Regions from separate parts of the Quadrisphaera oryzae genome, predicted to be linked through region 2. Evidence: predicted binding sites of a transcription regulator. Region 2 holds the regulator's gene; the other holds the start of a gene.
The links. Region 2 encodes HrcA, which represses chaperone genes, less so after heat shock. Its sites were predicted from a motif close to GNTNGCACTCGGNNNNNCCGAGTGCNANC; they were not measured.

Region 1 (11,637 bases), on a different contig from region 2:
GACGACGACGAAGTCGACGTCGCCCGGGTCCGCCAGCGGGCCGCGCACGCCCGGGAAGAGCTTGCCGGGGCGCAGGTTGACGTAGTGGTCCAGCTCGAAGCGCAGCTTGAGGAGCAGACCGCGCTCCAGCACGCCGGAGGGGACGCCGGGGTCGCCGACGGCGCCGAGCAGGATCGCGTCCGCGCCGCGGACCTCCTCGAGCACGCTGTCGGGCAGCGTCTCGCCGGTGGCGTGCCAGCGCTTGGCGCCCAGGTCGTACTCGGTGGTGTCGACGGCGGTGCCGGCGGGCACCGCGGCGCGCAGCACCTTGAGGCCCTCGGCCACGACCTCCGGGCCGATGCCGTCACCGGCGATGACGGCGAGCTGGATGCTCGAGGGCGGCGTCGACGACGCGGTGGAGGGCGCTGCTGCGGTGCTGGTCATGACCGCAGAGGCTACCGACGCCGCGGTGCCCTCCCCGCTCCCCAACCGTGATCATGGACCTCCCGTGCACTTTCAGCCGTGATCATGGAGTTCCCGAACACCATCACCCGCCTGAGGGCATCCAGTCGGTCCCGAGCGGGGGCACCCGCACCGGGGTGCACGCAGCGACCGGGCCGCTCGCGACGTCGAACGCCACGCGCACAGTCACGCCGCTGACGGGGCGGACGTCGTCGTCGGGGTCCTCGTCAGCCGCCTTCAGCTCCGTCTCGGTGAGCGTCCGCGCGGACGCCATGATGACGAGCGTCGTCCCCCGCGGGACTGACCCAGCGGGCACGCGCGCACCGAAGCTGCGCTCGCCCGTCGAGACGGTCAGCCCCGACACGTCCACGTCGGCGCTCGTGGAGCGACCGGGCTGGCACCAGGTGCCGTCGGGCAGGAACGTCACGTCGGCGCTGATCCCTTCTGCCTCGAGCGCCCGTTCGAGGCCGAGCGCGTCGTCGAGGCGGTTGACCTGCACGTCGACGTCGCCCGCGGTGTCGCGGCTCACCGCCCAGGCCGGCTCTGCCTGGAGCGTCGGGATGACCACGAGCCCGCCGGCCACCACGGCGACGGCCGCTGCCGCCACGAGGAGCGGCCTGCGCGTCCAGCGCCGCCGGGCGCGCTCCTCCGCAGCGCCCGCGGCCGGGGTCCGACGCTCCTCGACGACCTCGCGCAGCGCGGTGAGCAGACGTGCGTCGTAGGCGTCCATGCGCTCGTCGCGCTCGGGGTGGTCGCGCTGGTCGGTCTCGGGGTCCACGTCAGGCCTCCTGGGAGCGGTCGGTGGGGGCGGGCTGGGCGGGGTCGGCGAGGGGCGGGACCGCGCGGCGCAGTCGCCCCCGGGCGCGGTGGAGGCGCACGCGCGCGGCACCAGCGCTGATGCCGAGCACCTGGGCCACGTCGACCAGCGGGAGGTCGTCGACGACGACGAGCTCCAGCACGTCGCGCAGCGGACCGGGCAGGGCGGCCAGCTCGCCGTGCAGCCGCCGGGCGCTCGCGGCGGCGTCGACCTGCTCGGCGAGCCGCTCGTAGGCGTCGTCGTCGACGAGGGCCCGTGCGTCGACGCGGCGCTCGACGCGCCGGCGGCGCGCGGTGGTCTCGTGGTGGCCGGCCACCACGTGGCGGGCGATGCCCAGCAACCACGCGACAGGGCTGGCGCGGGCAGCGTCGTAGCCGCCCGCCGATCCGATCGCGCGCACGAAGACGTCAGCGGTGAGGTCGGCGACGTCGTGGGGATCGCGCACGCGGCGCGCCACGAACCGCTCGACGTCGCGCACGCACGCGCGGTACACGGCCTCGAGCGCGTCGGGGTCGGCACCCATGCGGGCGCAGCGATCCGCCAGCTCGGCGCGGACGCTGGTCGCTGGAGGCGTGCTCACACCCCTCCTTGCTGCCGCACCGCAGAAGCGTTACAGCATGTTCGGGAAGTCCATGATCACGGTGGGAAAGTGCTCGGGAGGCCCATGATCACGGACGGGGGGCGGGGGCGGGAGCGTGCTCGCCGGTCTGCACGGCCCACAGGCCGGCGTAGGCGCCGCCGAGGGCCACCAGCTCGTCGTGGGTGCCGGACTCCGCGACCCGCCCAGCGGCGAGCACCCAGATGCGGTCCGCGTCGCGGACCGTCGACAGGCGGTGGGCGACCACGAGCGCCGTCCGCGTGGCCGTGACCCGCGCCAGGGACCGCTGGATGGCGGCCTCGGTCTCGGTGTCGACGGCGGAGGTCGCCTCGTCGAGCACGAGCAGCGCCGGGTCGCGCAGGAGCGCCCGGGCCAGCGCGAGCCGCTGCCGCTGCCCGCCCGACAGGGTCTGGCCCCGCTCCCCCACCACGGTGGCGTAGCCGTCGGGCAGCGCGGCCACGAACTCGTGGGCCTCCGCGGCGCGCGCGGCCTCCTCGACCTGGGCGTCGGTCGCGTCGGGACGGCCGTAGGCGATGTTCTCCCGCACGGTGCCGTGGAAGAGGAAGGCGTCCTGGCTCACGTAGCCGATCGCGCCGCGCAGGGAGTCCCACGTGAGGTCGCGCACGTCGTGGCCGTCCAGCAGCACCGCGCCCGCGCGCGGGTCCGCGAAGCGCAGCACCAGGCGCAGCAGCGAGGACTTGCCCGCGCCGGTCGTGCCCACCACGGCGTGGGTCTGCCCGGCGGGGACCACCAGGTCGAGGTCACCGCCGGGCCCGCCCAGGACGTCGGGCCCGTCGTCGTACCCGAACCGCACACCGCGCAGCTCCAGTGCGCCGCGCGGCGGGGACGACAGCGCGACGGCGCCCTCCACGGCGGACGGACGCAGCTCGAGCAGCCCGAAGATGCGGCGGGTGGACGCCATGGCCCGCTGGTAGAGGTCGAGCGTCTGGCCGAGGTCGGTGAGCGGCCAGAGCAGGCGCTGCGTCATGAAGACGAGCACCGTGAACAGGCCCACCTCGAGGCGGCCCTGGAGCGTGTACCAGCCGCCCAGCAGCAGCGTGGCCGAGAACCCGGCGAGGATGGCCATCCTGATCAGCGGGACGAACGCCGAGCTGGAGCGGATGGCGCGGGCGTTGGCCAGCCGGTAGTCGCGGGACGCGCGGGCCACCCGGGCGCTCTCGCGCTGCTCGGCCGTGAAGGCGCGGATGGTGGCGACGCCGCCGAGGTTGCCGGCCACCACCGCCGCCACCTCCCCGGCGGTCGAGCGCACGTCGGCGTACAGAGGCTCCAGGCGGCGCTGGAACCGGATGGAGCCCCAGGCGATGACCGGGACCGGCAGGAACGCCAGCACCGCCACCTGCCACGAGGTCACCCCGAAGACGATGCCCACGAACACCACGGTGAGGAGGGTGTGGAGCACCGTGCGCGCGCCGACGTCGAGGAAGCGCTCCAGCTGGTTGACGTCGTCGGAGAGCACCGACAGCACCTGCCCGGACGGCGTGCGCTCGTGCCACCCGACGTCCATGGCCTGCACGGCCGTGTACGCCTCGGTGCGCAGCTCGTCCTGCACCGACTGCGCGAGGCCGCGCCACAACACGGAGGCGGCGTAGTCGGTCAGCGACTCCACCACCCACACGAGGGCGTTGACGACTGCGACGACGACGAGCTGCTCGAAGCGCCCCTCGACGCCGAGGACCGTGCCCACGAACGAGTCGCTGCCGCGGACCACGATGTCGATGGCCACACCCAGCAGCAGCTCCGGCGCCACGTCGGCGGCCGTGTTGAGGGTGGTCATGAGCACCGCGAGCGCGAATCGGGGGCGGTGGCGGCGGTGGTGGCGCCACAGGGCGCGCAGCGGTGGGGTCGCCCCCAGGGGCGCCGTGGCGGCAGCGGTCACGAAGCCCCAGCCTAGGGGGCGGGTAAGGATCACCTAACTCCGCGAGCGGGACCCCGGGGTGCCACGCTGCGCGGTCGTGGGCATCGAGACGGGACACCTCCGCGAGCCGGGCCGGCCGGGCCACGTGGTGCTGGCGCAGGCGGACTCCGCCCCGTACGGCTCGCTGCGCTCGCGCCCGCTGCCCCGCGCGGAGCGGTACGCGCTCGGCAGGTCGCTGCGCCAGGAGGTCCCGCGCTCGGCCCTGGCGGACTGGCGGCCCGCCGCGGACCGCCGCAGCGTGGTCGACCAGATCCGGGAGGCCCACGAGGGCCGGCTGGAGCGCCTGGTGCCCGTGCGGGTGGGCCGCATGGCCGCGAGCCCCTACGGCTTCCTGCGCGGCACGGCCGGTCTCATGGCCGCCGACCTCGCCACGCTGCCCGCCACCGGCATCACCCCGGTGATCTGCGGTGACTCCCACATCGGCAACGTCGGCCTGTACGGCTCGCCGTCGCGGGAGCTGGTGCTGGACCTCAACGACTTCGACGAGGCCCACCCGGGCCCGTGGGAGTGGGACCTGCGGCGCCTGGTGGCCAGCGCGTGGGTGGCGGGGCGGCAGGCGGGCCTCGCGGAGGACTCCTGCGAGCGGGCGGTGCGCTCGGCCGTGCGCGCCTACCGGGAGCACCTGCACGAGCTGGCGGAGCAGCCGCTGCTGGAGCGCAGCTGGACCAGCTTCGGGGTGGACCGCCTCGCCAGCGCCACCAAGGACCCCGGGCTGCGTCACGAGGTGGAGCGCGCGGCCAAGCGGGCCCGCCACCGCACCAGCGACCGCGCGCTGCCGCGCTTCACCGAGGTGGTGGCCCGCGAGGACCGCTCCGGAGGCGCCGACGGGTCCGGAGGGGCGGTGTTCGAGCGGCGGATCGTGGTGGAGCCGCCGCTGATCACCCGTCCCGAGCCGGACGACGCACCGCTGCTGGCCGAGGCGCTGGACGCCTACCTCGGCACGCTGGCACCGCACTGGGCGCGCCTGCTGGGCGGCTACACGCTGGTGGACATCGCGCACAAGGTGGTGGGCGTCGGCAGCGTCGGGCTGCGGGCGTACGTGGCGCTGCTGGAGGGCTCCGACAGCGACGACGTCGTCTTCCTGCAGCTCAAGCAGGCCCGCCGCTCCGTCGTCGCCCCGTGGGTGCACGGCGACAACGCCTGGCACAAGCACCAGGGCCAGCGGGTGGTGGAGTACCAGCAGGCGCTGCAGACCACCTCCGACCCGCTGCTGGGGTGGACGACGGTCGGCGAGCGCCAGTACTACGTGCGCCAGTTCCGGAACATGAAGGGCTCGGTGGTGCTCGACGGGATCGGCGCCAACGCGCTGCGCGACTACGCGGGCGTGTGCGCCCAGCTGCTCGCCAAGGGGCACGCGCGGACCTCGGGCGCCTCGATGATCGCCGGCTACCTGGGTTCGTCGGACAAGGCCGACACCGCGCTGGCCACCTTCGCCCGGCGCTACGCCGACCAGACCGAGGCCGACCACGCGGAGCTGGTCGACGCGGTCTCCCGCGGGGTCCTGCCGGTCGAGCGCGGCGTCTGAGCGCGCGGCCCCTCAGCGGGGGCGGCGCACCCGGATCGGGCCCTTGGCCGTGTCGGGGTCGACGACGGCGCCGCCCTGCGTGATCTGCGCCCGCCCCGCCACCACGAGCCGGCGCGCCGCCGCACGGGCCGGCTCCATGAGGTCTCGCCAGCCCTCCCCCTCCAGACCCCGCTCGCCCGCGACGGCGCGGGCGGCCTCCGACGGGCAGACCGAGGACGACGGCGCACGGGCGTCCAGGAGGCGCTCCAGCGACGCCTCGAGCGCGGCGTCGACGTCGTGAGCGGCCCCGGAGCGGGCGCGGCGCCGGCAGGCGTCGGAGCAGTAGCGGACGCCCTCCCAGTCACGCTCCCACTTCTTGCGCCACGTGATGGTGCGGCCGCACACCGCGCACGGCTTGGTGGGCAGCTCGCTCTTCGCGCTGGTGCGGGACCCTCTGCTCACACGTGCTGCAACGCTGGGGGGCTGCGCACCACTCCCGCTCTGGCTCAGGGTGGCCCCGGTCCAGCAGGAACGGACCAGGGCCACCCTGAGCCACTCGGGGAGCGGCGCGGGGTGGCCCTGGTGCGGGACGCGGGGGCGTCAGCGGGCGGCAGAGCCCTCGACGTAGTCGTCGTCCTTGGTCTCGACCCAGCTCATGAGCTTGCGCAGCTCGGCGCCGGTCTTCTCCAGCTGCGAGCCCTGCTGCTCGGAGCGGAACTTCTTGAACTCGGGCGCGCCGGCGTCCTGGTCCTCGATGAACCGCTTGGCGAAGGTGCCGTTCTGGACGTCGGTGAGGACGTCCTTCATGCGGGCCTTCACCGAGGCGTCGATGACGCGCGGGCCGGAGACGTAGTCGCCGTACTCGGCGGTGTCGGACACCGACCAGCGCTGCTTGGCCAGGCCGCCCTCGTACATGAGGTCGACGATGAGCTTCAGCTCGTGGAGGCACTCGAAGTAGGCGACCTCGGGCTGGTAGCCCGCCTCGACGAGGGTCTCGAAGCCGGCCTGCACCAGCGCGGACGCGCCGCCGCACAGCACGGCCTGCTCGCCGAACAGGTCGGTCTCGGTCTCCTCGGTGAAGGTGGTCTTGATGCCGCCGGCGCGCAGGCCGCCGATGCCCTTGGCGTAGGACAGCGCGAGCGGCCAGGCCTTCCCGGTCGCGTCCTGCTCCACGGCCACGATCACCGGGACGCCGCGGCCCTCGGCGTACTCGCGGCGCACGAGGTGGCCCGGGCCCTTGGGGGCGACCATGGCGACGTCGACGTCGGCCGGGGGCTTGATGTAGCCGAAGCGGATGTTGAAGCCGTGGCCGAAGAAGAGGGCCTTGCCGGCGGTCAGGTGCGGCTCGACGGACTCGGCGTAGACGTGGCGGGCCACGTGGTCGGGCACCAGCAGCATGATGACGTCGGCCCACTCGGCCGCCTCGGCGGCGGTGGTGACGGTCAGGCCCTCGGCCTCGGCCTTGGCGCGGCTCTTGGAGCCCTCGGCCAGACCGACCTTCACCTCGACGCCGGAGTCGCGCAGCGACAGCGAGTGGGCGTGGCCCTGGCTGCCGTAGCCGATGACCGCGACCTTGCGGCCCTGGATGATCGACAGGTCGGCGTCGTCGTCGTAGAACATCTCAGCCACGGTGGCTGTCACTCCTTCAGTAGGGATGTGTCGGGAAGTCTGGCGGACGGGCGTCAGGCGGTGCCCGGTGCCCTAGGCGCTGCGCAGCGCCCGGTCGGTGATGGAGCGCGAGCCGCGGCCCACGGCCACGACCCCGGACTGCACGATCTCGCGCACCCCGAACGGCTCGAGCACCTTGAGCAGCGCGGCGTTCTTCTCCGGCGCGCCGATCGCCTCGATGGTCATGGCCTCGGGGGCGACGTCGACGACGGCGGCCCGGAAGACGTTGACCACGTCCAGCACCTGGCCGCGGGTGGTGGCGTCGGCGCGGACCTTGACCAGGAGCACCTCGCGCTGGACCGAGGTCTCCGGCTCCAGCTCGACCACCTTGAGGACGTTCACCAGCTTGTTGAGCTGCTTGACGACCTGCTCCAGCGGGGAGTCCTCGACGTCGACCACCACGGTGATGCGCGACAGCGACGGGTGCTCGGTGGGCCCGACGGCGAGGGAGTGGATGTTGAACGCGCGCCGCGCGAACAGCGAGGCCACGCGCGCCAGGACGGCGGGCTTGTCCTCGACGAGCACCGACAGGGTGTGGCGGGTGCTCGAGCTGCTGGTGGGGGTGAGCGCGCTCATCGGGCGGTTCCGTTCATCTCCAGGCCGGTCTCCGGGTCCTGCTCCTCGCGGTCCCACACGGGCGAGAGGCCGCGGGCGTACTGGATGGCGTCGTTGGAGACGCCGGCGGCGACCATCGGCCAGACCATCGCGTCGCGGTGCACCACGAAGTCGACGACGACGGGCCGGTCGTTGATGCTCATGGCCTTTTCGATGACGGCGTCCAGGTCCGCCGGGTCCTCGCAGCGCAGGCCCACGCACGCGTAGGCCTCGGCCAGCGTGACGAAGTCGGGGATGCGCTGGCCCTTGGCCCGGCCGACCCCGGTGTGCAGGTCGGTGTTGGAGTACCGGCCGTCGTAGAACAGCGTCTGCCACTGGCGGACCATGCCGAGGCTGGAGTTGTTGATGACGGCCACCTTGATCGGGATGCCCTCGATCGCGCAGGTGGCGAGCTCCTGGTTGGTCATCTGGAAGCAGCCGTCGCCGTCGATGGCCCACACGGTGGTGTCCGGGCGGCCGACCTTGGCGCCCATGGCGGCGGGCACCGAGTAGCCCATGGTGCCCAGGCCGCCGGAGTTGAGCCAGGTGTTCGGCTTCTCGTAGGAGATGAACTGCGCGGCCCACATCTGGTGCTGGCCCACGCCGGAGGTGAAGACCGTGTCCGGGCCGCTGATCTGCCCCAGGCGCTGGATGACCTTCTGCGGGCTCAGGGACCCGTCCTGCGGCTCGTCGTAGCCGAGCGGGTAGGTGGTGCGCAGGTCGTCCAGCTGGCGCCACCAGCCGCCCAGGTCGGCGCGCCGCCCGGCGGCGTGCTCGGCCTCCAGGGCCGGGACCAGGTCGGCGATGACCTCCTTGGCGTCACCGACGATCGGGACGTCCGCGCGGCGGTTCTTGCCGATCTCCGCGGGGTCGATGTCGGCATGGACGATCGCGGCACCGGGGGCGAAGCTCGAGAGCAGGCCGGTGACCCGGTCGTCGAAGCGCGCGCCCAGGCTGACGATGAGGTCGGCCCGCTGCAGCGCCGTCACCGCGGCCACGGTGCCGTGCATGCCGGGCATGCCGAGGTTGGCCGGGTGGGAGTCGGGCAGGGCGCCGCGGGCCATGAGCGTGGTGACCACGGGCGCGCCTGAGGTGTCGACCAGGCGCCGCAGCTCCGCGGAGGCGCCGGAGCGGATGACGCCGCCGCCCACGTACAGCACCGGGCGCTTCGCCTCGGCGATCATGCGGGCCGCCTCGCGGACCTGCTTGGCGTGCGGGCGCGTGGTCGGGTGGTAGCCGGGCAGGTCCAGCTCGGCCAGCGAGGTCGGCCACTGGAACGTGGTCATCGCCTGCTGGGCGTCCTTCGTGACGTCCACGAGCACCGGGCCGGGGCGGCCGGTCGAGGCCAGGTGGAAGGCCTCGGCGATGACGCGCGGGATGTCCGCGGGATCGGTCACGAGGTAGTTGTGCTTGGTGATCGGCTGGGTGATGCCGACGATGTCCGCCTCCTGGAAGGCGTCGGTGCCGATCGCCGTGGAGGAGACCTGCCCGGTGACCGCGACCAGGGGCACCGAGTCCATGTGGGCGTCGGCGATGGCGGTGACGAGGTTGGTGGCGCCCGGCCCCGACGTCGCCATGCAGACCCCGACGCGGCCGGTGGCGGCGGCGTAGCCCTGCGCGGCGTGGCCGGCGCCCTGCTCGTGGCGCACGAGCACGTGGCGGAGCTTCGTCGAGTCGAGCAGCGGGTCGTAGGTGGGCAGGATCGCTCCGCCCGGGAGGCCGAAGACGACCTCGACCCCGGCGCTCTCGAGGGAGCGCACGATGCTCTGCGCTCCCGTCATGCGCTCCGGTGTGCCGCTGGCCGGCTGGGCGGCGGCGCCCTCGGTGCTGGCGGTGCTCATCGGTCCTCCTGCTGCTGTGCTGCTGGTCGCGGGGTCGTGCTGTGCGAGCAGCCCGGCCCCTCGTTCCGCCGGGCATGGAAAGACCCCCCGGCTCCGGTGTCAGCGGAGTCTGCGGAGGGTCGCGCGCGGCGGGACGTCGACGACGGCGTCAGCTCGCGCGCTGCGCGAGTACGACGACGAGGATGCCCATGCCGGGAGAGTAGCCCCCTCCGGAGCGCCCTGTCAGCCACCGGGACGGACCGTCTCACCTGGTGAGACGGTCCGTCCCGGTGGCCGGACGTCAGGAGCAGACGGCTCCGCCGCTGGCCGACCCCACGAGCCGGGTGTACTTCGCGAGCACGCCGCGGGTGTAGCGCGGGGGCAACGGCTCCCAGCCCTCCCGGCGCGCCGCCAGCTCGGACTCCTCCACGAGCACGTCGAGGGTCTTGTTCTTCACGTCCAGGCGGATGCGGTCACCGTCGCGCACGAACGCGACCGGCCCGCCGTCGACGGCCTCCGGCGCCACGTGGCCCACGCACAGGCCCGTGGTCCCCCCGGAGAAGCGCCCGTCGGTGAGCAGCAGCACGTCCTTGCCGAGGCCGGCGCCCTTGATGGCGCCGGTGATGGCGAGCATCTCGCGCATGCCGGGTCCGCCCTTGGGCCCCTCGTAGCGGATGACCACCACGTCGCCCGCGGTGATGGTGCCGTCCTCCAGGGCGTCCATCGCGGCGCGCTCGCGGTCGAAGACCCGGGCGGTGCCCTCGAAGACGTCGGACTCGAAGCCCGCCGACTTCACCACGGCGCCGCCCGGGGCGAGCGAGCCGTGCAGGATCGTGATGCCGCCGGTGGGGTGGATCGGGTCCGCCAGGGCCCGCAGCACCTTGCCGTCCGGGTCCGGCGGGGCGATGTCGGCGAGGTTCTCGGCCATCGTCTTCCCGGTCACGGTCATGACGTCGCCGTGCAGCAGGCCCGCGTCGAGAAGGGCCCGCATCACCACCGGCACGCCGCCGATCTTGTCGACGTCGGTCATGACGTGCTGGCCGAACGGCTTGACGTCGGCCAGGTGCGGGACGCGGGAGCCCACCCGGTCGAAGTCGGCCAGCGTCAGCTCCACCTCGGCCTCGTGGGCGATCGCGAGCAGGTGCAGCACGGCGTTGGTGGAGCCGCCGAAGGCCATGACCACGGAGATGGCGTTCTCGAACGCCTCCTTGGTCATGATGTCGCGCGCGGTGATGCCGCGGGAGAGCAGGTTGACGACGGCGGCGCCCGAGGCCCGGGCGAACCCGTCGCGGCGGCGGTCCGTGGCCGGCGGGGCGGCTGAACCGGGCAGGCTCATGCCGAGGGCCTCGGCGGCGCTGGCCATGGTGTTGGCCGTGTACATGCCGCCGCACGCGCCCTCGCCCGGGCAGATCGCCTTCTCAATGGCCGTGACGTCCTCGCGGCTCATGAGCCCGCGCGCGCAGGCGCCGACGGCCTCGAAGGCGTCGATGATCGTCACCTGCTTCTCGGTGCCGTCGGAGAGCTTGGCGAAGCCGGGCAGGATCGAGCCGGCGTAGAGGAACACGCTGGCGAGGTCGAGGCGGGCGGCGGCCATGAGCATGCCCGGCAGCGACTTGTCGCACCCGGCCAGCAGCACCGAGCCGTCCAGGCGCTCGGCCTGCATGACGGTCTCCACGGAGTCGGCGATGACCTCGCGGCTCACGAGGGAGAAGTGCATGCCCTCGTGGCCCATGGAGATGCCGTCGGAGACGGAGATGGTGCCGAACTCCAGCGGGTAGCCCTGGGCGGCGTGCACGCCGTCCTTCACGGACTTGGCCAGCCGGTCGAGCGACAGGTTGCAGGGGGTGATCTCGTTCCACGACGAGGCCACGCCGATCTGCGGCTTGGCGAAGTCGTCGTCGCCGAGGCCGACGGCACGGAGCATGCCGCGGCTGGCGGTGGCCTCGAGCCCGTCGGTGACCTGGCGGGAGCGGGGCTTCATGTCGGCCTGGGTCATGCCCGCGATCCTACGGCCGCGTAGGTTGCGCCCCCACCAGCCCCGGGACCGCTCTCGGCGCGGCCCTCAGCCGACGACGACGTTGAGCGGGTCCTGCCCGGCCGCGAGGCGCTCGACCTGGGCGCGGAGCAGCCGCAGGGCCCGCGGGCGCATGGCCGTGGTGTTGCCGCCGACGTGCGGGGCGATGAGCACGTTCGGAGCGCCCCACAGCGGGTGGTCCTCGGGGAGCGGCTCCGGGTCGGTCACGTCGAGGGCGGCGTGCA
Region 2 (11,637 bases):
AGCCGCCGCGCCGGCGTGGAGCACCCCGGCGCCGACCACGCGCTCGTCGTCGCCCTCCTCCTCGCGCAGGACGACGAACGGCGTGCGGGCGGGGTCGGCGAACGCCACCGGGAAGGACTCCGCGGGCGGCTTGACGAAGAGCTGCTGCTCGGCACTGGTGCGCAGGGCTGACGCCGCGGCGAGGAGCGCCGCGTCGTCAGGCCTCACCACGACCAGTCGCACACCCACACCGCCCATCCTCCCGCCCGGAGGTGACGGCGTGGCGCGCAGTCGCACGGTCGTGGCGGTGGGGTCGCCGGCTGCTCCCGCACGATCATGCACCTGAGCGCCACGTCACGGGCATGATCGGGCGCCGTGGGAACCGTGATCGCCGTCTGCCGCGTGCACCAGCTCCTCTCCGACCCCGGGAGCGTGGGCGTCACCGCCATCGACAAGCGGCCCGTCGAGGGGCCGGTGCGGGTGCGCGAGCTGGGCGCCTACGGCGACGTCCAGACCGACCGCCAGCACCACGGCGGTCGCGACAAGGCGCTGTACGCCTACGCCCAGGAGGCCGCCGACCGCTGGGTCGCCGAGCTGGAGCGCGACGTGCCGCCCGGGCTCTTCGGGGAGAACCTGCGCACGTCCGGGGTCGACGTCGACGGCGCGGAGGTCGGTGAGCGCTGGCGCATCGGCTCCGGCGAGGACGCCCTGGAGGTGGAGGTGACGATGCCCCGCACGCCCTGCATGACGTTCGCCCGGCGGCTCGGGGAGGAGCGGTGGGTCAAGCGGTTCACGCGCTCCGGGGTACCGGGTGCCTACCTGCGGGTGGTCAGGCCGGGCGCGGTCGCCGCGGGCGATCCGGTGGAGGTGCTCACGCGGCCGGGCCATGGCGTGGGCGTGGGCCGGTGGCTGGCCGAGGCCCACCCGGCCGACGCCCGGACACTGCTGGCGTGCGCGGCCGACCGCGGCGTGGACCTGGCCCCCGACATGCGCGGCGCGCTGGAGGCGGTCGCCCGGCGCTGAGCGCGCGTCGTCGGCCGGTGCCGGTGCTCAGCGGGGCTGCAGCGCCGCGACCATGACCACCTGCGGGTCCGCGGCCTGCGCCATCCACCGCGCGCCGCTGTCCGCGAACCCGGCGCGTGCGTACGCGCTGCGCGCGGCGGTGTTGGACTCGTGCACGCAGAGCACGAGCAGCTCCGCCTCCGGCTCCAGCGCGTGCGCCAGCGCCCGCGCCTGCCGGGCACCCGCCGTCCCGTACCCGCGCCCCTGGTGGGCGCGGCCGACGTAGAAGGCGCGCAGGAGCAGCCCGCGGGCGGGGTCGTCCAGGAGGTGCTCGAGCTGGCCGTGGCGGTCCAGCGTGCCGAAGCCGACCACGCGCTCCCCGGTGCCCGGACCGGGCAGCTGCGCCATCACGGCGAACGCCACGCGCAGCGGGTCGGCGCTGGCCGGTGGGTACGTCATGGACGCGGGAAGGCAGTACCTGTCCTGCCCCGGACCGGGCTTCAGCGCCAGCACGGAGGCCAGCAGCCGCGGGTCGCTGGCGTCCGACAGCGGCTCGAGCCTGACCGCCGGCAGCTGCCGGGGCTTCCTGGCGCTCGCTCCACCCACGCCCCCATCCCAGCACCCGCCCGCTCCGCCGCGCGCTCCCACCCTCGGTGGGCGCTCGGTGGGCGCTCGGTGGGCGAAGCGCCCACGGGAGGGGTGCGACGATGGACGGCGATGAGCCCCGCCCTGCCCGACGGCGACCCCGCCCCCGCCGACGGGCTGCTGCCGGCCTCCGCCGCCACCGGCGCCGCGACCCGTGACCTCGGCGTCTACCTGCACGTGCCGTTCTGCCGGGTCCGCTGCGGCTACTGCGACTTCAACACCTACACCGCCTCCGAGCTCGGCCCGCCCGAGCTGCCCGGCGCCTCCCAGGCCGGCTACGCCGGCGCGCTCGTCGAGGAGGTGGCGCTCGCGGCCCGGGTGCTGGAGGCCTCGGGCCTGCCGCGCCGCGAGGTCTCCACCGTCTTCGTCGGCGGCGGCACGCCCACGCTGCTGCCCGCCGCCGACCTGGCCCGCGGCCTCGACGCCGTGCGCGAGCACCTCGGCCTGGCCGCCGGCGCCGAGGTCACCACCGAGGCCAACCCCGACTCCGTCACCCCCGCCTCGCTCGCCGAGCTCGCGGCGGCCGGGTACACGCGCGTGAGCTTCGGGATGCAGTCGGCGGTGCCGCACGTCCTCGCCGTCCTCGAGCGCACTCACGACCCGGCCCGCGTGCCGCAGGCCGTCCGCTGGGCCCGCGAGGCGGGCCTCGCCGTCAGCCTGGACCTCATCTACGGCGCGCCGGGGGAGTCCCTGGCGGACTGGCGCACCAGCCTGGACGCCGCGCTCGCCTGCGAGCCCGACCACCTCTCCGCCTACGCCCTGGTGGTGGAGGAGGGGACGGCCATGGCCGCCCGGGTGCGCCGCGGCGAGCTGCCCGCGCCCGACCCCGACGACGAGGCCGCCCAGTACGAGCTCGCCGACGCCGTGCTCCGCGACGCCGGGTACGGCTGGTACGAGGTGAGCAACTGGGCGCGCACGCCCGCCGACGCCTGCCGCCACAACGTCGCCTACTGGCGCGGGCAGGACTGGTGGGGCGCCGGCCCCGGCGCGCACAGCCACGTCGGCGGCGTGCGCTGGTGGAACGCCAAGCACCCCGCCGCGTGGGCCCGCCGCCTCGCCGCGGGCACCAGCCCCGCGGTGGGCCGGGAGGTCCTCGACGACGACGCGCGCGCCGTGGAGGCCGTGCTCCTCGGCGTCCGCCTGGCCGAGGGGCTGCCGACCTCGCTCGTGCCGCCCACCGGGCTCGCGCAGGTGCCGCGCCTCGTGGCCGACGGCCTCCTCGAGGACCCCGCACGCAGCGGCGCCCCCGACGGCGAGCAGCCGCGGCTGCGGCTGACGCTGCGGGGGCGCCTGCTGGCCGACGCCGTCGTCCGCGCCCTCCTCGGCTGGGAGGGGGCCGGCGACGGCGCCGCCGGCGTCACTTCACGAGCCGCCAGTTGACCGGGTAGCGGTAGTCGACGCCCTGGTTGGCCTTGACCGCCGCGATGATCTCGAAGACCAGCCCCACCACCCCGACGACGACGAGCAGCGGCACCGTGAGGATCGCGCCCACGAAGAGCGTGACCACGGTCAACAGGATCAGCGCCACGTAGACGATCGTCAGCAGGATCTGGAAGTTCAGCGCCTCCACCACCTGCCGGCGCACGAACGCGCCCCGCTCGCGGAACACGAAGAACAGCACCAGCGGGCCGACTGCGCCCAGGTACAGGAAGTAGGCGGACAGGCCGCTGAGCAGCAGGCCCGCCACGATCGCCGACACGTGCGCCAGGCAGGCCCACAGGCGCTGGTCCTGCGGGCTCATCTCGCCGCGGGGCTGGCCGTACGCCGGCGGGTGGCCCTGCTGGGGACCGGGCTGGCCGTACCCGGGCTGCGCGGGCGGTAGCTGCTGGCCGTACCCGGGCTGCGCGGGGGGCGGCTGCTGGCCGTAGGACGGCGCCGGGTGCCCGTAGGACGGGGCTCCCGCGCCGGGAGCCGTCGCGGCGCCGGGCTCGGTGGGCTGCTCGCCGTACCCGCTGCCGTACTGGCCGTAGTGCGGCGGCGGCACCTCTCCGGGCTGCTGGTCAGGCTGGTCGGACGGCCGGCCGGGCTGCTCGGACACTTCTCCTCCTCGCGGCCCGGGGCTCTCCGCGGGCCAGCCCCCAGGGTTCCGGAAGATGCCACCCGGCACCAGCGCCACACGCCCGGACGGCGCTGCTCGTCGTCCCCCTGCTCCGTCTCCTGCCCCCGTCCGCGCGGTCAGCGGTCCAGCTGGTCCCCGGTGACGAAGTCGATGAGCTCCTCCACCCGCCCGGACAGGGTCGGCTCCAGGTCCCCGATGGTCCGCACGGTCCCCAGCACCCGCTGCCAGCCGCGGGCGACGTCGGCGGGGGTGTCGTGCGGCCAGCCGAGGGCCTCGAGCACGCCCTCCTTCCACGGCCGGCCCCGCGGGACCACCGGCCAGGCGTCCAGCCCGAGCCGCGCCGGTCGCACCGCCTGCCACACGTCCACGTAGGGGTGCCCCACCACGAGCACGTGGTCGGCGGCGCCGGGCGCGGCGCGCAGCGCGTCAGCCACGAGGCGCGTCTCCTTGGAGCCGGTCACGAGGTGGTCGACCAGCACCCCGACCCGCCGGCCCGGCCCGGGACGGAACTCGGCGACGGCGGCCGCGAGGTGGTCGACGCCCTGCAGGCCCTCGACCACCACGCCCTCGACCCGGAGGTCGTCACCCCAGACCTTCTCCACGAGCTCGGCGTCGTGCTTGCCCTCCACCCAGATCCTCGAGCCGCGCGCCACGCGGGCGCGGGCGCCCTCCACGGCGAAGGACCCGCTGGCGGTGCGGCCCGGGCGCAGCGGCGCCGCTCCCGAGGCCGTCCGCGCCGCCGGGGGCGGGCCGACGGGCGGCACGAGCCGCACGGGCTGGCCCTCCTCGAGGAACCCGGGCCCGAGGGGGAAGCTGCGGGTGCGGCCCTTCCAGTCCTCCAGCACCACCACGTGCACACCGCCGGCCTTCTCCACGCGCACCACGGCGCCGCTCCAGCCGGTCTCGACGTCCTCGACCACCAGCCCGACGGCCGCCGGCACCTCGCGGCTCGCGGTGCGGGCGCGGCGCCGGCCCGTGGTGGGGTCGGTGACGGTGTCGCCGCGGCGCAGCGGCGCGGAGGCGCCCCAGCCGCCGTAGAGCGCTGAGGACGACGACGCTGCTGGCGGCGCGGACCGCGGTGCGGACGCGGGGCGCCGCGGGGGTGTCGGGGGAGTCGGCACCCGATCGACGCTACCTGCGGCTCCGGCCGGACGGCGTAGGATTGGCACTCCGTGCTGCTGAGTGCCAGCAGTGGTGCCGACGAGCGGGAGGGACGCACCGTGACCGAGCCCCGGCGCCTCGCCGTCCTGCGGGCCATCGTCGAGGACTACGTCGCCACGCAGGAGCCCGTCGGCTCCAAGGCGCTCGTGGAGCGGCACGCCCTCGGCGTGTCCCCGGCCACCATCCGCAACGACATGGCCGCGCTGGAGGAGGAGGGGCTCATCGCCCAGCCCCACACCAGCGCCGGCCGGGTGCCCACCGACAAGGGCTACCGCGCCTTCGTCGACGGGCTGCCCGCCGTGCGCCCGCTGTCACCGGCCGAGCGGCGCGCCATCGACAGGCTGCTGGGCGAGGGCGGCCAGCCGGTCGACCTCGACGACGTGCTGGAGCGCACGGTGCGGGCGCTCGCGCAGCTCACCCAGCAGGTGGCCGTCATCCAGTACCCCTCCCTGGCCCGCGCCCGGGTGCGCCACGTGGAGCTGGTCCAGCTGGCCCCGCGCCGGCTGGTGCTGGTGCTCATCACCGACAGCGGCCGCGTGGAGCAGCGCTCGGTGGAGGTGCCGCCCGAGGCGCCCGAGGTGGCCCCCGAGCTCGTGACCGAGCTGCGCGGACGCCTCAACGCGGCCACCGCCAGCCGCCGTGCCGACGAGGCCGTGGTCGCGCTCGACGGCGTGGTCGCCTCCTGGTCGGCGGCCCGCCCCGAGGACGCCGCGGCCGCCGGTGCCGTGGCGGCCGCCCTGCGCTCCGCCCTCGACGCCACCCGCGAGGAGCGGATGGTGCTGGCGGGCACCGCCAACCTCGTCCGCGGCGCCGGGGGGTTCTCCGCCTCCGTGGCGCCCGTCCTCGAGGCGATCGAGGAGCAGGTGGTGGTGCTGCGCCTGCTCGCGGAGATGGCGGACGACCCCGCCAGCGGCGTCTCGGTGCGCATCGGCCGCGAGATCGTGCACAGCGGGCTCTCCGACGCCGCCGTCGTGGCCTCCGGGTACGGCTCGGGCGGCGAGGTGGTCGCTCGCCTGGGCATCCTGGGACCGACGCGCATGGACTACCCGACCTCGATCGCCGCGGTCCGCGCCGTCGCCCGCTACCTCAGCAGGGTCCTGGCGCGGTGACCCGCCCCGCCGCACCTGCCGCGCCCGCCCTGCTGCACCGACCGACCTGCCCACTCCTCAGGAGCGTCTGACCCGTGCCGACCGACCACTACGCCGCCCTCGGGGTGCCGCGCGACGCGAGCACCGAGGACGTCAAGAAGGCCTACCGCAAGCTGGCCCGCCAGCTCCACCCCGACGTCAACCCCGACGCCGGGGAGCGCTTCAAGGAGGTCTCGGCCGCCTACGAGGTGCTGAGCAACCCGGACAAGCGGCGGGTGTACGACGCGACCGGCAGCTCCGGCGGCGGCTTCGGCGGCGGCGGGTTCCCGGGCGGCGGCCAGGCCTTCGACCTCGGCGACCTGTTCGGCACCTTCTTCGGCGGTGGGGGCGGCGCCGCGCGCGGCCCGGTCTCGCGCGCCCAGCCCGGCCAGGACGCCCTGATCCGCCTCGAGGTGGACCTCGCCGAGGCCGTCTTCGGCGCCGAGCGCGAGATCACCGTCGACACCGCCGTCGTCTGCCCGACGTGCAACGGGAACTGCGCCCAGCCGGGCACCCAGGTCCGCACCTGCGACGTCTGCCACGGCCAGGGACAGGTGCAGCGCGCCGCCCGGTCGCTGCTCGGCCAGGTGCTCACCACCTCCCCCTGCCCCGCCTGCGGCGGCTACGGCACCACCATCCCCGACCCGTGCAACGAGTGCGCCGGTGACGGCCGCGTGCGCCGTCGGCGCACGCTGACCATCCGCGTGCCCGCCGGCGTGGACACCGGCACCCGGATCCAGCTGTCCGGCCAGGGCGAGGTGGGCCCGGGCGGCGGTCCCGCCGGCGACCTCTACGTGGAGGTGGTCCAGCGCCAGCACGACCTCTTCACCCGCCGCGGCGAGGACCTGCACGCCACCCTGCCCGTGCCGATGACCGCGGCGGCGCTCGGCACGGTGCTGGAGATGGAGACCCTCGACGGCCTGCGCGAGGTGGAGGTCCGGCCCGGCACCCAGCCCGCCGAGGTGGTCACCCTGCGCGGCCTGGGCGCGGCGCGGCTGCGCTCCGGCGGTCGCGGCGACCTGCACGTCCACATCGACGTGCAGGTGCCCAAGGGTCTGGACGACGAGCAGGCCGAGCTGCTCCGCCAGCTGGCGGCGCTGCGCGGCGAGGAGCGCCCCGAGGGCCGGCTCTCACCCGCCTCCGGCGGGGTGTTCTCCCGCCTCAAGCGGGGCTTCTCCGGCCGCTGAGGCACTGCTCCTGCACTGCTCCTGCACTGCTCCTGCACTGCTCCTGCACTGCTCCTGCACTGCTCCTGCACTGGTCCAGCGCTGCTCCTGCTCTGCTGTGAAAGCTGACGCGACTGACCGCGGTCACCTCCGGAGGTGACCGCGGTCAGTCGCGTCAGCACCGTGCTGGGCCGACGCGTCCGCAGGTGACCACGGTCACCTGCGGAGGGCGGTGCAGGGCGTCCGCCGACGGCGTCAGGCGACGGCGCCTGCCGACGACGGCCAGGCGACGGCGGTCAGTCGACGTAGAAGGTGACCTTCGCGGCGCCGGAGCCGACCTTGCCCTCGCCCGCGGACTCGTCAGGCACCCAGACCTCGGCGGTGCAGGGAGCGCAGGTGCCCTTCTGGACGGTCTGGGGGATGGAGAAGTCGCCCACCGCGCCGTTGGCGCCGGCGTCGGTGTACCCGTCGGACAGCACCGTGCCGTCGGCCTGCGTGATCTTGTACAGCAGGGTGCCCTCGGGCGCCGAGCCCTGGCCGACGATCCCCATCGGGCCGGCCGGCAGGTGCTCGCCCTCGGTGGGAGCGGTGATCACCACGGACTTCGACGTGCCCGAGCCGGTGGCGGCGGGACCGGCGGCGGTGGCCGCGGACCCGCTCGCCGCGGACGTGGTGGTCGCCGAGGAGCTCGCGGAGGACGACGACGCGCTCGTGCTCGCCGCGCTGCTGGTGGTGTCGGCGCCGACCGGCTCGGTGGCGGTCTGGGCCCCGCCGCAGCCGGACAGCAGCAGCGCCATCGCGACGGCGACCGGCGCGCCGGCGCGGGCGGTCAGGCGGGCGGTGCGGTGTGCCCGCTGGGTCCGGGTGTGGGCTCGCATGCCCCGTTCCTACCGCTGCGGGCGGTCTGCGCGGGCCAGGACGCGCCGACCGCCCTCACCGGGTGACCGGATCGTCACCTGCGGGTGGGTACCGTCGGCGGGTGGCCCAGGACCCTGACTGCATCTTCTGCCGGATCGCCTCCGGCGACGTGCCGGCGCAGGTGGTCGCGCGCACGGACCGCGTCGTCGCCTTCCGCGACCTCGACCCGCAGGCCCCGCTGCACGTGCTCGTCGTGCCGGTCGAGCACCACCGCGACGTGCCAGCCCTCGCCGCCGCGGACCCCGAGGTGCTGGCCGAGGTCACCGCGACGGCGGCGCGGGTGGCCTCCGAGCTGGACGACGGGCAGTTCCGGCTGGTGTTCAACACGGGGGCGGGCGTCGGCCAGAGCGTCTTCCACGTGCACGGGCACGTGCTCGGCGGGCGCCCGATGGGCTGGCCCCCCGGCTGACCGGCGGCGCTCCGGCGCCTCAGCCGCCTCAGCCGCCTCAGTCGTCCTGGTCGTCCTGGTGCTCGTGCACCGTGACGGCGGCGTTGACCAGCGCCAGGTGGCTCAGCGCCTGCGGCAGGTTGCCCAGCCAGTGCCCGGTGGCCGGGTCGACCATCTCCGCCAGCACGCCGACGTCGTTGAGCACCGCCTCCGGCCCGTCGACCAGGGCGTCCATGAGCGCCCGCGCCTCCTCGCCGCGTCCGCACAGCTGCAGCGCGGAGACCATCCAGAACGAGCAGGCCACGAAGCTGCCCTCCTCGGCCGCGGCCCCCGTGTAGCGGTACAGGTGGGGGCCGTGGCCCAGCTCGCGGCGCAGCGCGTCCAGGGTCGAGCTCATGCGCGGCCCGCGGTCGAAGCCGCTCACGGCGTGCAGGAGCACGGACGCGTCCAGCCGCTCGGTGCCGGGGTACCAGGTGTAGGCGCCCAGCCGCTCCGACCAGCAGTGCTCGGCCACCCACCGCTGGATGAGCGCCGCCTCCGAGCGCCACCGGGACGGGTCGCCGGGCACCTGGCCCAGCTCGGCGAGGTGGACGGCGTGGGTGAGCGCCTGCCAGCAGCCCATCTTGCTGCTGGTGTAGTGGCGCGCCGTGTGCAGCTCCCACATGCCGGCGTCGGGCTGGCGCCACCGGTCGCACGCGGCGTCGGCGGTGGAGGCCAGCTGCCGACCGGTCTCGGCGTCCAGCGCCCCGCCGCCGTCGACGTAGAGCCGCAGGATGCTGAAGAGGTCCCCGTAGACGCCCAGCTGCAGCTGCCCGGCAGCGCCGTTCCCGCGGACCACCGGACCCGCGCCGCGCCAGCCGGGGGCCTGCAGCTCCTCGACGCCGCCGCGCGGCACGCGGCCCGACAGCGCGTAGAAGACGTCGGGGACGGCGCCGTCGGAGCGGATGGTCCGCAGCAGCCAGCTGACCGCCGCGTGGGGCTCCTCGCGCAGCCCGAAGCGCATCATGGCCTGCAGGCTGTAGGCGGAGTCGCGCACCCAGGCGAAGCGGTAGTCCCAGCACTTCGATCCCGACGGGTCCTCCGGCAGCGACGTCGTGGCGGCGGCCGCCACGGCCCCGCTCGGGGCGTGGAGCAGCAGTTTGAGCACCATGGCGCTGCGGCGCACCGCGGCGTCCCACGGTCCGTCCCAGTCGAACGTGCGCGACCAGGCCCGCCAGTTCTCCACGGTCCGGTCGACGCCGGCGTCCACCGCCTCGCCCGACGGGACCCACAGCGGCTCGCCGGAGGTGGCCACCAGGCCGAGCACCGAGCGCGAGCCCGCCACCACGTCCAGGTCCACCCGCACCTCCCGCTCGCCGTCGGTGCGCTGGAGCCGGGCGCCGCCGCCGTCCGCGTCCGCCGGGCCCGGGTCCAGGACCTCCGCGACCACGGCCATCGTCAGGCCGTCCACGCGCAGCAGCGTGGCGGCGGAGGTGCGCTGCACCCACGGGCCGGCGGTGCCCAGGCAGGTGCCGGGCCGGACCACGGCCCGCACCCGCACCCGGCCCGTCAGACCCTCGACGCGGCGACCGAGCTCGGCCCACGGCAGCCGGCCCGCCACCCCGGTGCTCAGGCAGTCCGTCACCCGCACCGCACCGCTCGCGGTGCGGAAGGTGGTGGTCAGCACGTTGGTGCCGGGGACGTGCTGGCGCTCCACCTCGAACGGCTCCACCGGCGCCAGCTCCACGCACCCGCCGTCGTCGGGGTCGAGCAGCGCGGCGAACGGCGGCGTGGAGTCGAGGTCGGGCAGCGGCAGCCAGTCGACCCGGCCGTCCCGGGCGACCAGCGCCACGGTGCGGCCGTCGCCGAGCGCCGCGTAGGTGCGCAGGTCCGCCCACCCGTGACCGTCGCGCTCGTGCGCGGGGGAGGGCGAGGGGGAGGACCCGTCCGCCCAGCGGACCGGGGCGACGTCGCGGTGCGAGCCCGGCACCGGGGCGCGCCGCGCCTCATCGGCGCGGAGCCGCTCGGACAGCACCCCGGCGGAGGGGCCGGCGGGGGGCGCGTCGGTGGTGTCGGTGGTGTCGATGACGACGACGCTAGGTGCGTCGTGCCCGACGCGCCTCGCGGAGCGCTCCGCGGCCCGCCCGGCGGAGCATCCGTCGGTGCGCTGACGGTCCCGAGAGCTACCCTGGACCTCGATCGGCCCCGGTCAGGGGCCCGGCCAGCAGGAGACCGGGGCGCCCAGCCCCTCCCATGCCCGACTCCACACCGCCCGCCGGCCCCGCGTCCGCCCCCGGAGCGCGCCCCGCAGGCAGCCAGCCCGCCGTCGTCCACACCATCGTCGTGCCGCCCGAGGTCTCGATGGTGGCCCTCCTCGGCACCCGTGACGAGCTCGTCCGCGCCGTCGAGCGGGCCTTCCCCCGCGCCGACGTCCACGTGCGCGGCAACGAGGTCACCATCACCGGTGCCTCCGCCGACGTCGCCCTGGTCGAGCGATTGCTCGACGAGATGACCGCCGTCGTGCGCGCCGGCCAGCAGCTCACCGTCGACGCCGTCGAGCGGTCCCTCGGCATGCTGCGCGCACAGACCGCCGAGCGCCCCGCCGACGTGCTGACCATGAACATCCTGTCCGGGCGCGGGCGCTCGATCCGCCCCAAGACGCTCGGGCAGAAGCGCTACGTCGACGCCATCGACAGCCACACCATCGTCTTCGGGATCGGCCCGGCCGGCACCGGCAAGACCTACCTGGCCATGGCCAAGGCCGTGCAGGCGCTGCAGGCCAAACAGGTCGACCGGATCATCCTCACCCGTCCCGCCGTGGAGGCGGGCGAGCGGCTGGGGTTCCTGCCGGGGTCGCTGACGGACAAGATCGACCCCTACCTGCGACCCCTGTACGACGCCCTGCACGACATGCTCGACCCCGACTCCATCCCGCGCCTCATGGCCGCGGGGACCATCGAGGTCGCACCGCTGGCGTTCATGCGCGGCCGGTCGCTCAACTCCTCGTTCGTGGTGCTCGACGAGGCGCAGAACACCTCTCCCGAGCAGATGAAGATGTTCCTCACGCGCCTCGGCTTCGACTCCAAGATGGTCATCACCGGTGACTCCACCCAGGTCGACCTGCCCACGGGGACGCAGTCGGGGCTGCGCGTGGTGGAGTCGATCCTGTCCGGCATCGAGGACATCCACTTCTCGCGCCTGAGCAGCCTCGAC

Region 1: the regulator HrcA is predicted to act here: its motif matches at 9,547-9,575, upstream of H7K62_RS06500 (acetolactate synthase large subunit).

The regions. Positions count from the first base shown of each region.
Region 1 is NZ_JACNME010000003.1:39,526-51,162, forward strand. Features, by position in the region: gene H7K62_RS06460 (3-isopropylmalate dehydrogenase) at 1-423, opposite strand, end outside; gene H7K62_RS06465 (hypothetical protein) at 527-1,219, opposite strand; gene H7K62_RS06470 (RNA polymerase sigma factor) at 1,221-1,838, opposite strand; gene H7K62_RS06475 (ABC transporter ATP-binding protein) at 1,927-3,753, opposite strand; gene H7K62_RS06480 (DUF2252 domain-containing protein) at 3,830-5,317, shown strand; gene H7K62_RS06485 (DUF3253 domain-containing protein) at 5,330-5,758, opposite strand; gene ilvC (ketol-acid reductoisomerase) at 5,897-6,916, opposite strand; gene ilvN (acetolactate synthase small subunit) at 6,998-7,540, opposite strand; gene H7K62_RS06500 (acetolactate synthase large subunit) at 7,537-9,399, opposite strand; gene ilvD (dihydroxy-acid dehydratase) at 9,680-11,374, opposite strand; gene H7K62_RS06510 (2-hydroxyacid dehydrogenase) at 11,441-11,637, opposite strand, start outside.
Region 2 is NZ_JACNME010000008.1:103,770-115,406, reverse strand. Features, by position in the region: gene H7K62_RS15205 (GNAT family N-acetyltransferase) at 1-228, opposite strand, end outside; gene H7K62_RS15200 (MOSC domain-containing protein) at 355-1,002, shown strand; gene H7K62_RS24095 (GNAT family N-acetyltransferase) at 1,030-1,587, opposite strand; gene hemW (radical SAM family heme chaperone HemW) at 1,699-3,006, shown strand; gene H7K62_RS24090 (DUF4870 domain-containing protein) at 2,984-3,664, opposite strand; gene H7K62_RS15180 (DUF3097 family protein) at 3,802-4,695, opposite strand; gene hrcA (heat-inducible transcriptional repressor HrcA) at 4,906-5,955, shown strand; gene dnaJ (molecular chaperone DnaJ) at 6,030-7,160, shown strand; gene H7K62_RS15165 (Gmad2 immunoglobulin-like domain-containing protein) at 7,436-8,017, opposite strand; gene H7K62_RS15160 (histidine triad nucleotide-binding protein) at 8,119-8,466, shown strand; gene H7K62_RS15155 (glycoside hydrolase family 15 protein) at 8,504-10,312, opposite strand; gene H7K62_RS15150 (PhoH family protein) at 10,678-11,637, shown strand, end outside.